One region of the Streptomyces sp. NPDC001980 genome, then DNA from elsewhere that is predicted to be linked to it. Evidence: riboswitches for the same ligand, from Rfam matches in the RefSeq annotation. Region 1 holds a riboswitch; each other region holds the start of a gene.
The links. Region 1 has a riboswitch for S-adenosylmethionine ahead of ABT137_RS04075 (putative leader peptide). Riboswitches for the same ligand answer to the same signal wherever they lie in the genome.
Positions count from the first base shown of each region.

Region 2: linked by a shared signal. The riboswitch ahead of thrC (threonine synthase) and the one ahead of ABT137_RS04075 (putative leader peptide) in region 1 are both predicted to bind S-adenosylmethionine.
Region 3: linked by a shared signal. The riboswitch ahead of ABT137_RS31045 (amino acid ABC transporter permease) and the one ahead of ABT137_RS04075 (putative leader peptide) in region 1 are both predicted to bind S-adenosylmethionine.
Region 4: linked by a shared signal. The riboswitch ahead of ABT137_RS37805 (aminotransferase class V-fold PLP-dependent enzyme) and the one ahead of ABT137_RS04075 (putative leader peptide) in region 1 are both predicted to bind S-adenosylmethionine.

Region 1 covers NZ_JBEOYD010000002.1:363,181-367,923, reverse strand. The annotation lists gene ABT137_RS04085 (winged helix-turn-helix domain-containing protein) at 1-673, shown strand, start outside; gene ABT137_RS04080 (MFS transporter) at 683-2,161, opposite strand; SAM riboswitch class IV at 2,511-2,624, shown strand; gene ABT137_RS04075 (putative leader peptide) at 2,658-2,774, shown strand; gene ABT137_RS04070 (ABC transporter substrate-binding protein) at 2,996-4,615, shown strand; gene ABT137_RS04065 (ABC transporter permease) at 4,619-4,743, shown strand, end outside.
Region 2 covers NZ_JBEOYD010000003.1:284,063-288,805, forward strand. The annotation lists gene ABT137_RS05955 (MoaD/ThiS family protein) at 450-725, opposite strand; gene thrC (threonine synthase) at 768-2,051, opposite strand; SAM riboswitch class I at 2,070-2,231, opposite strand; gene ABT137_RS05965 (glucosyl-3-phosphoglycerate synthase) at 2,389-3,333, shown strand; gene ABT137_RS05970 (alpha,alpha-trehalose-phosphate synthase (UDP-forming)) at 3,464-4,743, shown strand, end outside.
Region 3 covers NZ_JBEOYD010000024.1:22,503-27,245, reverse strand. The annotation lists gene ABT137_RS31055 (hypothetical protein) at 1-77, shown strand, start outside; gene ABT137_RS31050 (glutathione S-transferase C-terminal domain-containing protein) at 280-1,152, shown strand; SAM riboswitch class IV at 1,230-1,353, shown strand; gene ABT137_RS31045 (amino acid ABC transporter permease) at 1,742-2,725, shown strand; gene ABT137_RS31040 (amino acid ABC transporter ATP-binding protein) at 2,722-3,510, shown strand; gene ABT137_RS31035 (transporter substrate-binding domain-containing protein) at 3,570-4,595, shown strand; gene ABT137_RS31030 (GNAT family N-acetyltransferase) at 4,644-4,743, shown strand, end outside.
Region 4 covers NZ_JBEOYD010000034.1:73,742-78,484, forward strand. The annotation lists gene qcrB (cytochrome bc1 complex cytochrome b subunit) at 1-1,471, shown strand, start outside; gene trpD (anthranilate phosphoribosyltransferase) at 1,604-2,668, shown strand; SAM riboswitch class IV at 2,854-2,970, shown strand; gene ABT137_RS37805 (aminotransferase class V-fold PLP-dependent enzyme) at 3,152-4,516, shown strand; gene ABT137_RS37810 (Lrp/AsnC family transcriptional regulator) at 4,552-4,743, opposite strand, start outside.

The DNA of each region.
Region 1 (4,743 bases):
GCTGCGGCGGCTGACGCCATTGGACGCGGCCCGCGAACTCGCCGACGGCGCGCTGCTGGTGGACGTCCGCGCGGACATGGTGCGGCGCGCCGAGGGCGAGATCCCCAGTTCTCTCGTCATGGACCGGAACGTGCTGGAGTGGCGGCTGGACCCGTGCAGTGCCTGGCGTATCGAGGAGGCCGCCGACCACTCCCTGCGCGCGATCATCATGTGCTCGCAGGGCTACATGTCGAGCATGGCCGCCGCGGGGCTGCACGATCTCGGGCTGGTGCGCGCCACCGACATCGTCGGCGGCTACGAGGCCTGGCGCGCCGCGGGCCTGCCGGTGGTGCCCGGCGGCACGCTGCCCGGCTCCTACGTGGCCGCCGCCCCGTCCCCGATCAGCCTCGACCCGGGCGGGCAGCGCATGCTGGTGGACGGCGCTCCCGTCGCGCTGACCCCGTTGGAGTTCCGGCTGCTGACCGCCCTGCTGCGCGGCAACGGCAGGGTCATCACCCGGGAGGACCTGCGCTCGGGCCTGGGGGAATGGGCGGGCAGCCGGAGCCGCTCCGTCGACCTGCACATCCACCGCATCCGCCGCAAGCTGGGCCCGCGTGCCGCTGCTCTGCTGACGACGGAGCGAGGCGTCGGCTTCCGGCTGCGCGCCACACCGGCACCGGCCGAGAGCGGCTGACGGCACGGGTCACGTGGGTCGTACCCTGGTACTCGGCACGGTGGATCCCGCGGCTTCGCAGTTCCGGGACGAGCTTGTCGACGACGTGGGGTCTGACCGGCCGGTGTGACGGTCAGTCATGGGGCGCTCCTCCGGTGGACGGTTCGCGAGAAGGCGGGTGACCGGGGACGGCGAGCGGCAGGTCGACGCCGCCGCAGACGCCGACGCGGATCGGGGGACGTGCGGCGCGGCCGGGACGGGCTGCGTGGCCGAGGCAGGCACCGGGCGTACCGTTCCCGACAGCCACAGCCACAGCCCCACGCCGAGCGCGGCCAGCACGGCGGTGGCCGCACCCACGCCCAGCCCCCAGCGCACCCCCGCCTGCTGGGAGATCCAGCCGATGACGGGGGCGCCGACCGGACTCCCGCCCATGGAGATCACCGTGTAGACCGCCATCACCCGGCCGCGCATGGCGTCGCTCACCTCCGACTGGACGAAGGCGCTCACCGCCGTGTTCAACGTCATCAACGTGAGGCCGGCGGGCAGCAGCAGGGCAAGGAAGGCCGGGTACGTGGGCATGACCGCGGCCAGTGCCTCGAAACCGCCGAACAGCAGCGCGCCGACGACGACCGTCCGCACCCGGGGCGAGACACCGCGCGTGGCGGCGACCGTCCCTGCGACGGTGCCGACGGCCAGTGCGGTGTTCATGAGGCCGAGTCCCCGGGAGCCGACGTCGAAGACGCGCCCGGCGAACAGGGTCAGCGTGGTGGGGAAGTTGACCGCGAAGGTGGCGGCCAGGCCGAAGATGGTGAACACGCCGACGAGTTCGGGCCGGGCCGCCACATAGCGCAGCCCCTCCGCACCCGCCCCTGTCCACGGTGGCCGGGAGACGGGACGCGTCTTCCGCACCCGCGGCCGGATCGACAGCAGACCGGCGAGGACGACGGTGAAGGACACGGCGTTGAGGGCGAAGACCCACCCGGTGCCGATCGCCCCGATCAGCACACCGGCGATCGCCGGGCCGATCAGGCGGGCGGCGTTCAGGGACAGGATGTTCAGGCCCGCCGCCTTCGGGATCAGGGCCCGGCCGACCAGTTCGGTGACGAAGGACAGCCGCGCCGGGTTCTCCACCGTGAACACGCAGCCGAGCGCGAAGGACAGGACGTACAGCAGCCACAGCGCGGCATGGCCGGAGAACACGATGACCGTCAGGAGCAGTGCCTGGACCGCGTACAGCGTCTGCGTCCACAGCAGCAGGGTCCGGCGGTCGTACCGGTCGGCGACGACCCCGCCCCACAGGCCGAACAGCAGCACGGGGGCGAACTGGAGTCCGGCGACCCAGCCGAGCGCGGTCCCGCTGTGGGTGAGCGTCAGGACGAACCAGTCCAGCGCGACACCCTGCATGGCGCTGCCGATGTTGGACACCAGGCCGGTGCTCCAGTAGATCCGGTAGTCACGGACCCGTAGCGCGGCGAACACCCCCTTCGGGGCAGTGCTGTTGACGACCATGCGGCTCTTTCCGAGCGGGCGGGGGCTGGACGCGGACGCGTCGCGGGATGCCTGCGACGCCGGTCCGGATCCAGGTGAGGACGCGGCGCGGCGGAGGCGAACGCGCAGGGGAATGGGGAGCGAGTGGTCAGCGACAGGTCTGGTCGAACTGGTCGGCGCGGCGGCCCGCCCAGAACGGGTCGAGCAGCACGGTGCGTGCCTGACCTGCGGTCTCCATGGCCGGATCAAAGCACACGGAACAAGGTGCGTCCACCATCCGTCCCGGCACGTGAGACGACCCCGTTCTCCCGAACAGAGCGTCACGTTGCGGCATTGACGTACGACAAAATCGATCCGTAGCATCACCAACGGCATTGAGTGTCAGCGTCAAGCCCTGGCTCGCTGACCGGCAACCCTCCCGCGCGGCGGGGTGCTCCAGGTGAAAGCCCGGCGGGGTCACCGATGACTCCCGCAAGCGCGTGGCCCGTGACCGGGGCCGGAGACGGGGAGGTTCGACATGCGGCACAGCGATGACTCTGCTGCCTCCCCCACCGACGCCACGGCGTACTCCCGGCTCTCGCGCCGGCGCCACATCGACTTGAAGCGCTCGACCAGCTGCCTCTGTCGGGCCTGACCGGCCCGGCTGCCGCCGGCTGACATCCCGTCACCGGCCCCGGCCCCTTCGCGCCGTTCTTCCCCCTCGCCGCCGGTTCCCGGCGTCGTCCGCATGACAACCCCCTGTCTGCACAGCGCATCCCCGGCCGGAGTCGATCCGCCCGGGCCGCACACACCGTCATGCCTCCGCGCATCCGTGCGCGGTCGTGCCTCGGTGACACGAGTAGGAGATAGCCCTCCGTGACTGCACTTCCGGATTTCAGACCCTCCCGATGGGCGCCCCTGGCCGCGCTCCTGACCACCAGCGTCCTGCTGACCGCGTGCGGTTCGGGCGACGACGGCTCCGGCGGCGGAAGCGGCCAGGCGAAGTCCGGCGGCACCCTGACCTTCGCGGTGGGATCCGACGCCGGCTGCGTGGATCCGCAGCAGGTCGCCAGCAACGACACCATCTACTCGGTGCGCCAGACCGTGGACTCCCTGACCGACCAGGACCCGAAGACCGGCAAGATCGTGCCGTGGCTCGCCAAGAGCTGGGACATCAGCTCCGACGCGACGACGTTCACGTTCCACCTGCGGTCCGGGGTCACCTTCAGCGACGGCTCGAAGCTGACCGCGCAGGTGGTCAAGGACAACTTCGACGCGGTGCCGCAGCTCGGCACCCTGGGCACCCTCGCCGAGGGCTACCTGAGCGGCGTCAAGAGCACCACCGTGGTCGACCCGCTCACCGTCAAGGTGACCTTCAAGCAGCCCAACGCCCAGTTCCTCCAGGCGACTTCGACCCACTCGCTGGGGATCGAGTCCTCGGCGAGCGTCAAGAAGAGCCCGCAGCAGAAGTGCAGCGACGGGGTGGTCGGGTCCGGGCCGTTCGTACTCAAGCAGTACGTGCAGAACCAGTCGGTCACCCTGGCCAAGCGCACCGGGTACGACTGGGGCTCCTCGCTGTGGTCGAAGAAGGGCGAGGCCTACCTGGACAAGCTGGTGTTCAAGGTCGTGCCCGAGGCGGGGGTGCGGGCCGGCAGTCTCCAGTCCGGGCAGGTGGACGCGATCAGCAGCGTCGGCAAGGCCAACGAGGCGGCCCTCAAGGGCGGCCAGGTCACCCTCCAGAGCCGGGCCAACCCCGGTGTGGCCTTCGGTCTGGGGCTCAACAACGCGCGGCCCCTGCTGAAGGACACGAAGGTCCGTCAGGCGATCTCGGCCGCCATCGACCGGAAGCAGATCGCCGACACCGTCTTCCCGACCGGCACCCAGCCGGCGACCAGCATCCTGGCGCACACCACACCCGACTACACCGATCTCTCCTCGGACCTCGCCCTCGACACGGCCAAGGCCAAGTCCCTTCTGGATCAGGCCGGTTGGAAGGCGGGCAGCGACGGCATCCGCACCAAGGACGGCAAGAAGCTGACCCTGACCATCAGCTGGTTCCCCAACGCGGCCACCAACCAGCCCGCGCTGGAGCTGGTCCAGCAGCAGCTCAAGGCCGTCGGGATCGACGTGGTGCTCAAGCAACTGCCGGTCACCCAGTTCGCCACGACGCTCCAGTCCGGTGACTTCGACGTGGTGTGGGGGAACGCGACCCGCGCCGACCCGGACATCCTGCGCAGCTCCTTCTCCACTCAGCTGGCCAACTTCTACCACTTCCCCGCCAGTTCGCTGGACACGGCGCTGTCCGCGCAGGCCGCGGCCACGGACACCGCGAAGCGCAAGCAACTGGTCGGCGAGGCACAGCAGGTGATCGTGCGGAACGCGTACGACGTCCCGGTGGTGGAGCTCCAGACCCAGCTGGGCGTCTCGAACAAGGTGCACGACCTGACATTCGACTCCGGCAGCCGCGTCCAACTGCACGACACCTGGATCGGCTAGCGCATGCGCCGCTATCTGATCAAACGGCTGGCGCAGGCGGTCGGAGTGCTGTGGGCGGCCTACACGGTGTCGTTCCTGGTACTGGACTTCCTGCCCGGTGACCCGGTCTCCGCGATGGCAGGTGCCGG
Region 2 (4,743 bases), on a different contig from region 1:
GGCCCTTGCACAGATCCACACTTCGCGGATCCGGGTCAGACCTCACCCCCCATTGGTTGGGGGCGTGCGCCGGAACGCGTCGACCGCGGCTGAATGTATCTGTCCAACTGCCGTCTGCAACAGGTCAATCGGACGAGAATTCTGGACGGAAGGGGTCCGGAATGTAGCAAGAATTCGGCCGAATTCAGGGCAAGTCGGGCCCCATAAAGGCCACAAAAGCCGCATATAACCCGCACACTTTGGCTACTTCTTGCTGGGCTCGCGGTATCGAATACGGGGCTCCCGACCTGGAGATCGGGACCGTGTTCCCCAACTGTACCGCGCTCAACCACACAGAATTGCCCCCTCCGCTTCTCTCACGGAGGGGGCAATCAGATGAACAGTCGGTGATCGGCGTTACCGAAGGTAATGTTCGGTCATTCGATCAGCCTGTCATGCAGGTCAGCAGGTCAGCCGCCGGCGACGGCCGGGATGATGGAGACGCCGGCGCCGTCCGGGGTGACGGTCTCCAGGCCCTGCTCGAACCGCACGTCGTCGTCGTTGACGTACACGTTGACGAACCGGCGCAGCTTGCCCTGGTCGTCGAGAACACGCGCGGAGATACCGGTGTGCTTCTTCTCCAGGTCCGAGATGACCTCGCCGAGGGTGGCCCCTTCGGCGGCGACTTCGGCCTGACCACCGGTGTAGGTGCGCAGGATGGTGGGGATGCGAACGGTGACGCTCACGTTTTTACCTCCGGTCTGGGCAACGCCCTATTTCTCGGGGACTCAGGCGAGCCCGGCCTCGCGGAAAGACTCCAGATTAGGGCGAATGGTCGCGGTGAGCCCGGTCCCCGCCACCGCGTCCAGCGTCTTCAGTCCATCACCGGTGTTGAGTACAACGACCGACTTCGCCGGATCAATCAACCCATTCTCAATGAGCTTTTTGGTGACTCCAACCGTCACCCCGCCGGCGGTTTCCGCGAAGATTCCCTCGGTCCGCGCGAGCAGCTTGATGGCGTCGACGACCTGCTCGTCGGTCACGTCCTCCACGGCACCGCCGGTGCGCCGCGCGATGTCGAGGACGTACGGCCCGTCGGCCGGGTTGCCGATGGCGAGGGACTTGGCGATGGTGTTCGGCTTCTGCGGGCGGACCACGTCGTGGCCCTCCTTGTAGGCCACCGACACCGGCGAGCACCCCTCGGCCTGGGCACCGAAGATCTTGTACGGCTTGTCCTCGACGAGACCGAGCTTGATCAGCTCCTGCAGACCCTTGTCGATCTTCGTGAGCTGCGAGCCGGAGGCGATCGGGACGACGAGCTGGTCCGGGATCCGCCAGCCGAGCTGCTCGCAGATCTCGTACGCCAGGGTCTTGGAGCCCTCCGCGTAGTACGGCCGCAGGTTGACGTTGACGAAGCCCCAGCCCTCGCCGGCCGGGTCGCCGATCAGCTCGGAGCAGAAACGGTTCACGTCGTCGTAGTTGCCCTCGATGCCGACGAGCTCGCCGCCGTAGATCGCGGCCATGACGATCTTGCCCTGCTCCAGGTCGTGCGGGATGAACACGCAGGAGCGGAAGCCGGCCCGGGCGGCGGCGGCACCGACCGCGCCGGCCAGGTTGCCGGTGGAGGAGCAGGAGAGGGTGGTGTAGCCGAAGGCGCGGGCGGCCTCGACGGCCTGGGCGACGACGCGGTCCTTGAAGGAGTGCGTCGGGTTGCCGGAGTCGTCCTTCACGTACAGCCCGCCGGTCACCCCGAGCTCACGGGCCAGGTTGTCGGCCTGGACGAGCTTCGTCCAGCCGGGGTTGATGTTCGGCTTGGTCGCCACGTCCGCGGGGACGGGCAGCAGCGGCGCGTAGCGCCAGATGTTCGCGGGACCCGCTTCGATCGTCTTGCGGAGTTCCTCGGTGTCGTAGGCCGAGAAGTCGTACGCGATCTCCAGCGGGCCGAAACACTCCTCGCAGGCGAACAACGGGCCGAGCGGCACCCGGTGACCGCACTCGCGGCAGCTGAGGGCAACGGCGGGGCCGAGGTCGACGGTGGAATCCGTGGTGCTTGCAACAGTCTGCACAGCCATGTGAGGCGAGGCCCTTTCTCCTCATCTTCCTCACGACGCATCTCGTCGTGAGACGGATTTGGCACCTTCCCTAGCCGGGAGCCTCGCGAGCGATCGACACTGATCGGCGATCTACGAGTACCGACTGGAGGGTTGCCGGGGCTTCAACGGGCCGTTTCCCTCTGCCCCTCTGGATGAGCGGTATGCGGTTGTCAACGCCGGGTGACCCCAGGACATGCGATGGTCATCGGCGTTGTTCAAGACTGTAACCGAAGGCCAGGACAGTTGAGAGAGTCGTCCGAACCGCGAGATGGATCACACCTCGTCGTGTGACCGTGACAGTGAGGAGCCGCTGACCGTGCTGGAAGAAGTCGAGCGCTGGCTGGCCACCCGCTCCTGGTCCGTAACCGATCGTCCGCTGCACCGGGTCATGGCCGCCAAACGGTCCTCCGGACAGACGGTCAGCGTCGTGCTGCCCGCGCTCAACGAGGAGGAGACCGTCGGCGACATCGTCGCGATCATCCGCCACGACCTCATGCAGCAGGTGCCGCTCGTCGACGAGATCGTGGTCGTCGACTCCGGCTCCACCGACCGCACGGCGGCCGTCGCCGCGGCGGCCGGCGCCCGTGTCGTCCACCGGGACGCGATCCTGCCCCGCATCCCCGCCGTCCCCGGCAAGGGCGAGGTCCTCTGGCGCTCTCTCCTGGTCACCTCCGGGGACATCGTCTGCTTCATCGACGCCGACCTGCGGGACTTCTCCTCCGACTTCGTCACCGGGATCGTCGGCCCCCTCCTCACCGACCCGGACGTCGACCTGGTCAAGGCGATGTACGACCGCCCGCTCGGCGGCGCCGCCGGACAGGGCGGCCGGGTCACCGAGCTGATGGCCCGTCCGCTGCTGAACATGCACTGGCCGCAACTGGCCGGCTTCGTCCAGCCGCTCGGCGGCGAGTACGCGGCCCGCCGCTCGCTGCTCGAACAGCTCCCCTTCCCGGTCGGCTACGGCGTGGAGCTGGGCATGCTGGTCGACGCCCTGCACCTGGTGGGGCTCGACGCGCTGGCGCAGGTCGACGTCGGCGTCCGCAAGCACCGCCACCAGGACGGCCAGGCCCTCGGCCGGATGTCCGCCGCGATCTACCGCACGGCCCAGCTGCGGCTGGCCCGCGGCCACCTGATCCGCCCCTCCCTCACCCAGTTCGAACGGGGCGAGGACGGCTTCGAGCCGCGCACGTACTCCGTGGACACGGAGGAGCGGCCGCCGATGGTGGAGATCACGGAGTACGCCGAGCGCAAGGTGGCGTGAGGTCGCCGTGCGGCAGCCGTGCGCCGGATGGCGTGACTTCGCCGTACGGCCGTATACGGCGGCGCGTCGGGCGCGGCCGTACGTTTGAGCGTTTACGGGCCGGGCTAGGTTGACGCGTATGGCTTCCCCCATGGCTTCCACCGGCGGTGCCGAGGTGCTGGTCGCCTCGAACCGCGGCCCGGTCTCGTACGACCTGCGCGAAGACGGTTCGCTGCACGCCAAGAGGGGCGGCGGCGGACTGGTCTCAGGGCTGTCGGCCATCGGGCCGGACGCGAACGCGGTGTGGGTGTGCGCGGCGCTGGGCGACGGCGACCGGGAGGCGGTGCGGCGGGCCGAGGGCGGCAGGCTGCCGGCCTCGGACACCGGCGGGCAGCAGGTCCGGATGCTCGACATCGACGCCGACGTGTTCGCCGACGCGTACAACGGCATCGCGAACTCGGTCCTCTGGTTCGTCCACCACATGCTGTACCAGACCCCGCTGGAGCCCGTCTTCGACGCGGAGTTCCGGCGGCAGTGGGGTTCGTACCAGGCCTACAACCGGGCGTTCGCGGAGGCCCTGTCGCAGGAGGCGGGCGAGGGTGCGGTGGTGGTCATCCAGGACTACCACCTGGCACTCGCCCCGCGCATGCTCCGCCGCCTCCGCCCCGACCTGCGGATCGGCCACTTCTCCCACACCCCCTGGGCACCGCCGGACTACTTCCGCCTCCTCCCCGACGACATCGCGGCGGAGCTGCTGAGCGGGATCCTGGGCGCCGACCACGCGGCGTTCCTGACCCGGCGGTGGGCGGACGCGTTCGTCGACTGCTGTCACGCGGTGCTGGGTCCGGGGATTCCGGCCGCCGATCCGTCGTCCGGCGGGACCCGGATCGGGGTGCACGGGCTGGGGGCCGACGCGGACTTCCTGCGGAAGCGGTCGCACGAGCCGGACGTGGACGAGCGGATGCGGGCGCTGCGCGAGGAGATCGGCGAGGGGCGGAAGGCCATCGTCCGCGTCGACCGGACGGAGCTGTCGAAGAACATCGTGCGGGGGCTGCTGGCGTACCGGCAGCTGCTCGACGACCACCCCGAGTGGCGCGAGCGGGTGGTGCATGTCGCGTTCGCGTATCCGTCGCGGCAGGACCTCGCGGTGTACCGCGACTACACGGCCGAGGTGCAGCGGGTGGCGGACGACATCAACTCGGCGTACGGGACCGCGGGTTGGACGCCGGTGGTGCTGCATGTGAAGGACGACTTCGCGCGGTCCCTGGCGGCGTACCGGCTGGCCGACGTGGCGCTCGTCAACCCCATCCGGGACGGGATGAACCTGGTCGCCAAGGAGATTCCCGTGGTGTCGGACGAGGGGTGCGTCCTGGTCCTGTCGCGGGAGGCGGGGGCGTACGAGGAGCTGGGCGAGGACGCGGTGGTGGTGAA
Region 3 (4,743 bases), on a different contig from region 1:
GGACAGCTCCCCTGCTCACCTCCCGCCGCCACATCGACCTGCTGCGGATGTGCGGCGCCACCGGCCGCAGAAGCTGAGCGACCGATCCCGGCCGTACGAGCCGGGCGCCCACCTGCCGGGACTCACCACGGCCCGCCGAGCCACCGCTCGCAGAGCCACGGCTCACCGGGCCACCGCTCGCAGAGCCACGGCTCACCGGGCCACCGCTCGCCGAGAACCCACCGACGAACGCTTCCGCCGCGCGTACGTCCGCGCGCCCGCCCGCCTCCGGGGAGACGCATGTCCATCACTCCACTCGCCGCCCTGCCGTCCGTCCGCACCGCCCCCGCCTTCCGGGGCCGCATCGGCCGCGACGCGCGCAGCGGCCACTACGCCGTGCCGCGCCGCTACCGGCTGCACCTGTCCACCGCGTGTCCCGACGGCCTCCGGATCGCCGTCGGCCACAGCCTGCTGGCCCTGGACGACTGTTGTCCGGTCACCTTCCTGCCCGCCGTCCCGGACTGTCCCGACGGCAGCCACGCGGTACTGCGCCCGCTGTACGAGGCCAGCGCGCACCGCTACTCGGGACCGGCCCTCGCGCCGGTGTTCAGCGACGGCTGGTCCGGCCGTATCGTCAGCACCCACAGCCGGGACATCCTGCGCGACCTGGACCAGCACTTCGGTGACGGCGTCGCCCGGCTCTACCCGTGCGGTGCCGAGGCCGAGATCGAGGCCGTCGAGCGGCTGTGCGCCGAGGACATCGAGCAGGCCGCACAGCGCGCCGGGCGTGCGGGCGGCGACCCGGAGGCGCTGGAGGTGCTGCTCGCCGCCCTGGACGAGCTGGAGCGCCGGCTGACCGGGGTCGAGTTCCTGGTCGGCGGGCAACTCACGGCCGCCGACATCGAGTTGTGGGTGACGCTGGTGCAACTCGACACCGTGCACCGCAACCACCTGGACGCCGCCGCCGTGCACGCCATCGCCGGCCACCCGGTGCTGTGGGCCTATGCCCGACGGCTGGCCGCCCACCCGGCCTTCGGCACCCACCTCGACCTCGACGGCATCGCCCGCCGCCACCACGGCCGTTGCCAGGGCCTGGAGGCCGCCGGCGCGGCCGTCCAGATCCTGGACTGGGCGGGCCACGCGGCGGACGCTCCCGGCTCTCCGCGCAGGTGAGAGCGGCCCGAACCGTTTCGCCAGTCGGACAGGCGTTGACATTCGTTCGGGCAACTGCGTTACTTACGGACCAGAACGGTCATGAGCGTCAGCATCAAGCCCTGGCTTGCTGACCGGCAACCCTCGCATCGCGGTGGGGTGCCCCAGGTGACGACCGGACCGACGACGTTTCGGCAAGCGACGATTCGGTAAGCGCGAGGCCCCCCCGGGGCCGGCACGACAGTGACAGGTGACGGACATGTACGCAGCTTCCAGGACGGCCCAGCGCCGCGCCGAGGGCTGCGTACGCCCGTACCCGAGCCCGCTCGTCGCCGACCGTGCCGTCGACCTGCTCCGTGTCAACAGCGCCCTGTGTAGCGCGTGTACCGCACCGGGCTGTGCCCGCTGCCGGGTCTGACCAGGCCTTCCCGCCGGTTTCCCGCAGCTCCGCACCCCAGCGTCCCCGTCGAAACACCGGCCGTCCGGTGTGCCGCCGTCCGCCCAGCCCCGTGCCCCGCGCGCCCCCGCGCACCGCGCCGTGCCCGAACGCGGCCCGGTGCGCGGCCCCCGCCGTGGGACACGTGGGTGTCCGACTCCGCCGGAGCCCGCCATGAGTGAACCCCCAGGCGCCACGATCGCCGCCCCCGAGGCACCCCCCGCCGCCGACGAACCGTCAGAAACCCTCGCGGCACAGCGCGTTCTTCCGCTGCGCAGGCCGGGACGGTGGATCGCCACCGCCGTCGTCCTGGTCCTGGCCGTCCAGTTCGTGCACGGACTGGTGACCAACCCCTTCTACCAGTGGGACCGCTTCGGCTACTGGTTCCTCCGGCCGACGATTCTCGACGGTCTGGTCATCACCCTCGAAGTCACCGCCTACAGTGCGGTGCTGGGCCTCCTCGGCGGCATCCTGCTCGCCCTGGCCCGGCTCTCGAAGAGCCCCGTGCTGCGCGCGGTCAGCTGGACCTACGTGTGGGCGCTGCGTTCCATCCCGCTCATCGTGGTCCTGCTGTTCCTCTACAACTTCAGCGCCCTGTACAAGACGTTGAGCGTCGGCGTCCCCTTCGGGCCCGCCTTCTTCTCCTTCGACGAGTCGAAGCTCGCCACCGACATGGTCGTCGCCGTCATCGGCCTCAGCCTCAACGAGGCCGCCTACGCGGCCGAGGTGGTCCGCGGCGGCATCCTCTCCGTGGACCAGGGCCAGCACGAGGCGGCCGCCGCACTCGGTCTGCCCAAGGGCTACCAGTTCCGGAAGATCGTGTTCCCGCAGGCGCTCAGGTCGATCACCCCGAACTACGTCAACCAGCTGATCGGCCTGATCAAGAGCACCTCGCTGGTCTTCTACGTCTCGCTGCTCGACCTGTTCGGCTCCGCCCAGAGCATGGGCTCCACCTACCCCGGGGACATCGTGCCGCTGCTCCTCGTGGTGACCGTCTGGTACCTGATCCTGACCAGCGTCGTCTCCGTGATCCAGTTCTACGTGGAGCGGTACTACGCCCGCGGCGCCACCCGCACGCTGCCCCCGACCCCCCTCCAGAAACTCCGCGCCGGCCTCACCGACCTGCGCGCCCGCATCCGCCGGGAGGCCGCGGTATGACCACCACCGACACCCTGGAGACGGCCCCCGCCGCCCTGGAGATCCACGGCGTCCACAAGTGGTACGGCACCCACCGCGTCCTCGACGGCATCGACCTGACCATCCGCCCCGGCGAGGTCACCGTCGTCCTCGGCCCGTCCGGCTCCGGCAAGTCCACCCTCCTCAGGGTGATCAACCACCTGGAGAAGCCCGAGCGCGGCCACGTCAGCATCAACGGCGAGCCGATCGGCGTGAAGCGGCACGGCGACCGGCTGAAGGAACTGAGCGAGCGCGCCATCCTGGCCCAGCGCGGCCGGATCGGCTTCGTCTTCCAGAACTTCAACCTCTTCCCGCACCTGACCGTGCTGGACAACGTGGCCGCCGCCCCGGCCGCCACCGGGAAGCTCAGCAAGCCCGCGGCCCAGGCCCTGGCCAAGGAACTCCTGGAGCGGGTCGGCCTCGGCGAGCGCGTCGGCGCCTACCCCCGGCAGCTCTCCGGCGGCCAGCAGCAGCGCGTGGCCATCGCCCGCGCGCTCGCCCTGCGCCCCGGCGTGATCCTCTTCGACGAGCCCACCTCCGCCCTGGACCCCGAACTCGTCGGTGAGGTCCTCGCCGTCATCAAGGACCTGGCGACCAGCGGCACCACCCTCGTCATCGTCACCCACGAGATCGGCTTCGCCCGCGAGATCGCCGACCGGGTCGTCTTCATCGACGGTGGCCGGATCGTCGAGCAGGGCCCGCCCTCCGAGGTTCTCGACAACCCGCGCCACGAGCGGACCAGGGACTTCCTCAGCAAGGTCCTCTGAACCACCCCCCTTTCACTGCACCTTTCACCGCACCTTTCACCGCAACACGAAGGACAGCCATGCCCACGCTCCTCACCCGACGCAGCCTGCTCAGAGGCATCACCGCGGCGACCGCCGTCGCCTCCCTCGCCACCGGGCTCGCCGCCTGCGGGGGCGACAGCGACGCGGCCACCACCACGGCCGCCGCGAAGACCGGCGAGGTCGTCGTCGGACAGGTCTCCAACGGCGCCGCCACCCAGACCACGATCAAGGTCTCCGAGGTCAAGTCCATCAGCGCCGAACTGCCCGACTCCGTCAAGAAGAGCGGCAAGCTGGTCATCGGCGAGGGCGCCCTGCCCGCCGGGTTCCCGCCGCTGGCCTTCGTGGGCAGTGACCAGAAGACCCTCACGGGCTCCGAGCCCGACCTCGGCCGCCTGGTCGCCGCGGTCTTCGGCCTCAAGCCCGAGATCCAGAACGCCACCTGGGAGAACATGTTCGTCGGTATCGACAGCGGCAAGGTCGACGTGGCCTTCTCCAACGTCACCGACACCGAGGAGCGCAAGAAGAAGTACGAGTTCGCCTCCTACCGGCAGGACAACCTCGCCTTCACCGTGCCGAAGAAGAGCACCTGGAACTTCGACGGCAACTACGAGAACCTCGCCGGCAAGACCGTCTCCGTGAGCGCCGGCACCAACCAGGAGAAGATCCTCCTGGAGTGGAAGAAGAAGCTGGAGAGCGAGAGCAAGAAGCTCACCGTCAAGTACTTCCAGGACAGCAACAGCGTCTACCTGGCCCTGTCCAGCGGCAAGATCGACGCCTACCTCGGCCCCAACCCCGGCATCGCGTACCACAACAAGCAGACCGCGAACACGCCCAACGCCACCCGCACCGCGGGCACCTACTCCGGCGCGGGCGCCAGCCTCCAGGGCCTGATCGCGGCCACCGCGAAGAAGGACAGCGGCCTCGCCAAGCCGCTCGCCGACGCCATCAACTACCTGATCGAGAACGGCCAGTACGCCGAGTGGCTCAAGGCCTACAACCTCTCCAACGAGGCCGTCGCCAAGTCCGAGGTCAACCCGCCCGGACTGCCGCTCGACAACTCCTGACCACCTGTCAAGAAGCAACACCGCAAGGCGAGAAAGGACCGCGCCTCCGTGACCCTCCAGACCGACCTCCACGGAGGCGGGGCCCCGCTCGCACCCGATACGTCCCCGCTCGACAACGCCGTCTGGTCGGCCCTCACCGGCCCGCACG
Region 4 (4,743 bases), on a different contig from region 1:
GTACAGCTTCATCATCATCATCCTGACGGGTGTGTATCTGACGCTGTTCTTCCACCCGTCGATGAACGAGGTGGTGTACCACGGCAGCTACGTCCCGCTCCAGGGACAGCTGATGTCCGAGGCGTTCAGCTCGACCCTGCACATCTCCTTCGACGTGCGCGGTGGTCTGCTCATCCGGCAGATCCACCACTGGGCCGCGCTGATCTTCCTCGCCGGCATGTTCGTGCACATGATGCGCGTGTTCTTCACCGGCGCGTTCCGCAAGCCGCGTGAGATCAACTGGCTGTTCGGCTTCCTGCTGTTCGTCCTGGGCATGTTCACCGGCTTCACCGGTTACTCGCTCCCGGACGACCTGCTCTCCGGCACCGGTGTCCGCTTCACCGAGGGCGCCATCCTGTCGATGCCGATCGTCGGCACGTACATCTCGTACTTCCTCTTCGGCGGCGAGTTCCCCGGCCACGACTTCGTGGGGCGGTTCTACTCGATCCACATCCTGCTGCTGCCGGGCATCATGCTCGGCCTGGTGGTGGGCCACCTGATCCTGGTCTTCTACCACAAGCACACGCAGTTCGCGGGTCCCGGAAAGTCCGAGAAGAACGTCGTCGGCATGCCGCTGCTGCCGGTCTACATGGCCAAGGCCGGAGGCTTCTTCTTCCTGGTCTTCGGTGTCATCGCGGCCATCGCGGCGACCACCCAGATCAACCCGATCTGGGCCATGGGCCCCTACCGTCCGGACCAGGTGTCCACCGGCGCCCAGCCCGACTGGTACATGGGCTTCGCCGAGGGTCTGATCCGTTACATGCCGGGCTGGGAGATCAACTTCTGGGGCCACACCCTGGTCCTGGGCGTCTTCATCCCGCTGGTCCTGTTCGGTCTGGTGCTGGGCGCGATCGCGCTCTACCCGTTCATCGAGTCCTGGGTCACCGGCGACAAGAGCGAGCACCACATCCTGGACCGCCCGCGCAACGCCCCGACCCGTACCGGGTTCGGTGTCGCCTGGGTGACCGTGTACATGATCGGCCTGATCGGTGGTGGCAACGACCTCATCGCCACCCACTTCCATCTGTCGATCAACGACGTGACCTGGTTCGTCCGGATCTTCTTCTTCGCCGGACCGGTGATCGCGTTCCTCGTCACCAAGCGGATCTGCCTCGGCCTGCAGCGCCGGGACCGCGAGAAGGTGCTGCACGGTCGCGAGACCGGCATCATCAAGCGGCTGCCACACGGTGAGTTCATCGAGGTCCACGAGCCGCTCTCGCAGGAGCAGCTGCACACCCTCACGGCGCACCACCAGTACGAGCCGGCCCAGGTCGGCCCGGCGGTCGACGAGAACGGTGTCGAGCGCAAGATCAAGGGCTCCGAGAAGCTCCGCGCCAAGCTGAGCAACGCCTACTACGGCGAGGACAACCAGATCCCGAAGCCGACTGTCGAGGAGTACAAGGAGATCACGAGCGGCCACGGCCACCACTGATCCACCGCGTCGCCACGCCACAGCCGAAGGGCCCCCGTCCGGTGTACGGACGGGGGCCCTTCGCCGTGCTCGGAGCTGGATAGGGTAGGCCTGAGAACCTCTGTTGCCCGTACGACGATCAGGAGCGGCTTTATGAGCGCTGTGACCCCCGCTGGAGGCGACACCGCGGCGGGCCGTTCCTGGCCCGAGGTACTGAACGCGCTGCTGTACGGCCAGGACCAGAGCGCGGACGCGACGGCCTGGGCGATGGACCAGATCATGCGCGGCCAGGCGACCGACGCCCAGATCGCCGGCTTCGTCGTCGCCCTGCGGGCCAAGGGCGAGACGGTCGACGAGATCAACGGCCTGGTCCGCACGATGTACGCGCACGCCAACGTCATCGAGGTGCCGGGCCGCACGGTCGACATCGTCGGCACCGGCGGCGACGGCGCCAAGACGGTGAACATCTCCACGATGTCGGCGCTCGTGGTGGCCGGCACCGGCGCGAAGGTCGTCAAGCACGGCAACCGGGCCGCGTCCTCCGCGTCCGGGGCCTCCGACGTCCTGGAGAAGCTCGGCGTCAACCTCGACCTGACCCCGCAGCGGGTCGCCGAGGTCGCCGAGGAGGCCGGCATCACCTTCTGCTTCGCCATCAAGTTCCACCCGGCGCTGCGCCACGCGGGTGCCGCGCGCGGCCAGCTGGGCATCCGCACGGTCTTCAACATCCTCGGCCCGCTGACCAACCCCGCGCAGGTGCGCGCCCAGGCGGTCGGCGTCGCGGACCCGCGGATGGCCCCGGTCGTCGCGGGCGTCTTCGCGGAGCGCGGCAACTCCTCCCTCGTCTTCCGCGGCGACGACGGCCTCGACGAACTGACGACGACCGCGACGTCCCACGTCTGGATCGTCCGCGACGGCAAGGTCACGGAGGAGACCTTCGACCCCCGTGACGTCGGCATCGGTCTGGTCCCCGTGGAAGCGCTGCGGGGCGGCGACCCGTCGTACAACGCGGAGGTCGCCCGCAGGCTGCTGGACGGCGAGCAGGGGCCGGTACGGGACGCGGTGCTGCTGAACTCGGCGGCGGCCCTGGTGGCCCTGGACCCGGGCACGGGCACCCTGGCGGAGCAACTCCGCGCCGGCATGGACAAGGCGGCGGAGTCGATCGACTCGGGCGCCGCCAAGCGGGCCCTTGAGCGCTGGGCGGCGGCGACGAACAGGTAGGGGCGGGCGCGGTCAGGGGGCTGAGGCGCGGTACGGCACCTCCCCCACTGCCTCAAGGGCGTGGGGGACCCCAGCCGCGCCGTCGCGGCTGGTCGCCGCTGCGGCGGAGAAAGGGGAAACACCCCCGTCCCGTCATCCGGACAGGAGTTGCGCGGCCGCGATCACTTCACCTACGTTTCTTCCCAGGTCATGAGTGACAGTCATGAGGCCCCGGCCGACTGTCCGGCAACCCTCCGTCCGTGGCGGGGTGCCCCGGGTGAAGACCAGGCCGTAGGCAGCGAGGTCTACGGCAAGCGCGGACCCCTCGGACACCAGGGGTCCTGGTCGTCGAGGAGTCTCCCGTGAGCAAGCGAATGCGATAGGGCCGCAGAGCCCCGCCTCCGCATCCCTTTGCATCCCCTTTTTCTCTTTCTCCGTGCTGGAGCCGCGGTCGTCCGCGCGCTCGCGCGGTGATTCCGCCTCGCCTCTCACGGGAGTTCCGCCATGTCCGTCTCCACCGTTGCCTCCGCCCAGTCCGTTTGTGCCCCCTTGCCCGTTCTGGGGCGGGATGTCACCGTCCCGCTCGTCACCGGCGGCGAGGTCACCTACGCCGCCCTCGACTACGCGGCCAGCGCCCCCGCCCTCCAGCGGGTCTGGGACGACGTGGCGGCGTACGCGCCCTACTACGGCAGCGTCCACCGCGGCGCCGGCTACCTCTCCCAGCTCTCCACGGACCTCTTCGAGAACGCCCGCCGGACCGTCGCAGAGTTCCTCGACTGCCGCCCCGACGACCAGCTGGTCTTCACCCGTTCGACGACGGACTCCCTGAACCTCCTGGCCCGTGCTCTCCCCGCCGACTGCCAGGTCTTCGTCTTCGAGACCGAGCACCACGCCTCCCTGCTGCCGTGGCAGGACGCCCGCGTCACCTACCTCAACGCGCCCCGCACCCCGCGGCAGGCCGTCGAGACCCTGGAGCGCGCCCTCGCCGACCGGGACCCGTACGGCCCGGCCCTGGTCTGCGTCACCGGCGCGTCCAACGTCACCGGCGAGCTGTGGCCGGTACGGGAGCTCGCGGCCGCCGCGCACGCGCACGGCGCCCGGATCGTCCTGGACGCCGCCCAGCTGGCCCCGCACCACCCCGTCTCCGTCCGGGACCTGGACGTCGACTGGGTCGCCTTCTCCGGCCACAAGCTGTACGCCCCCTTCGGCTCCGGCGTCCTGGCCGGCCGCGCCGACTGGCTGCAGGCGGCCGAGCCGTACCTCGCGGGCGGCGGCGCCAGCCGCAAGGTCACCCGGCGCGAGGACGGGGGAGTGGCCGTGGAGTGGCACGAGAGCGCGGCGCGGCACGAGGCGGGCTCCCCGAACGTCATCGGCGCCTACTCCATCGCCTCCGCCTGCAAGGCGCTCACCGAGGCCGGATTCGACACACTGGTCACCCGCGAGCAGCACCTGGTCGAGAAGGTGCGGGCCGGGCTGGCCGAGATCCCGGAGGTCCGGGTCCTCTCCCTCTTCGGCGACGACGCCCCGCGCGTCGGCGTGATCAGCTTCGTGGTGGACGGCTGGAACAGCTCGCACTTCGCCGCCGCCCTCTCCGCCGATTACGGCATCGGCGTCCGCGACGGCCTCTTCTGCGCCCACCCGCTGGTCAGGACCCTGCTGGGCTCCGACCCGCAGACCCAGGGCGAGTGCGGGGCACCGGAGGCGGCACCGGGCGAGAAGTCCCTCAACGCCATCCGCGTGAGCTTCGGCGCGGGGACGCCGGACGAGCACGTCGAGCGTTTCGTGACGGCGGTACGGGAACTGGTGACCGACGGCGCGAAGTGGTCGTACCGCACGGAGGACGGCCGCTGCGTCCCGGCGGTGAGCTGACTTGCCTGAAAGGGGCGCTCCGGTGAGCGCCCCTTCTAGTTGTCCAGCCCGATCGCGAACGCCGCCTCCAGGTCGTGCTGGGAGTACGTGCGGAACGCGACGTGCGTGTCCGTGCCCTCCACGCCCTGGATCTTGCTGATCCGGCCCGGGATCACCTCGGCCAGGTCCTCGTGCTCGCGCACCCGGACCATGGCGATCAGGTCGTACGTACCGGTGACGGAGAAGAC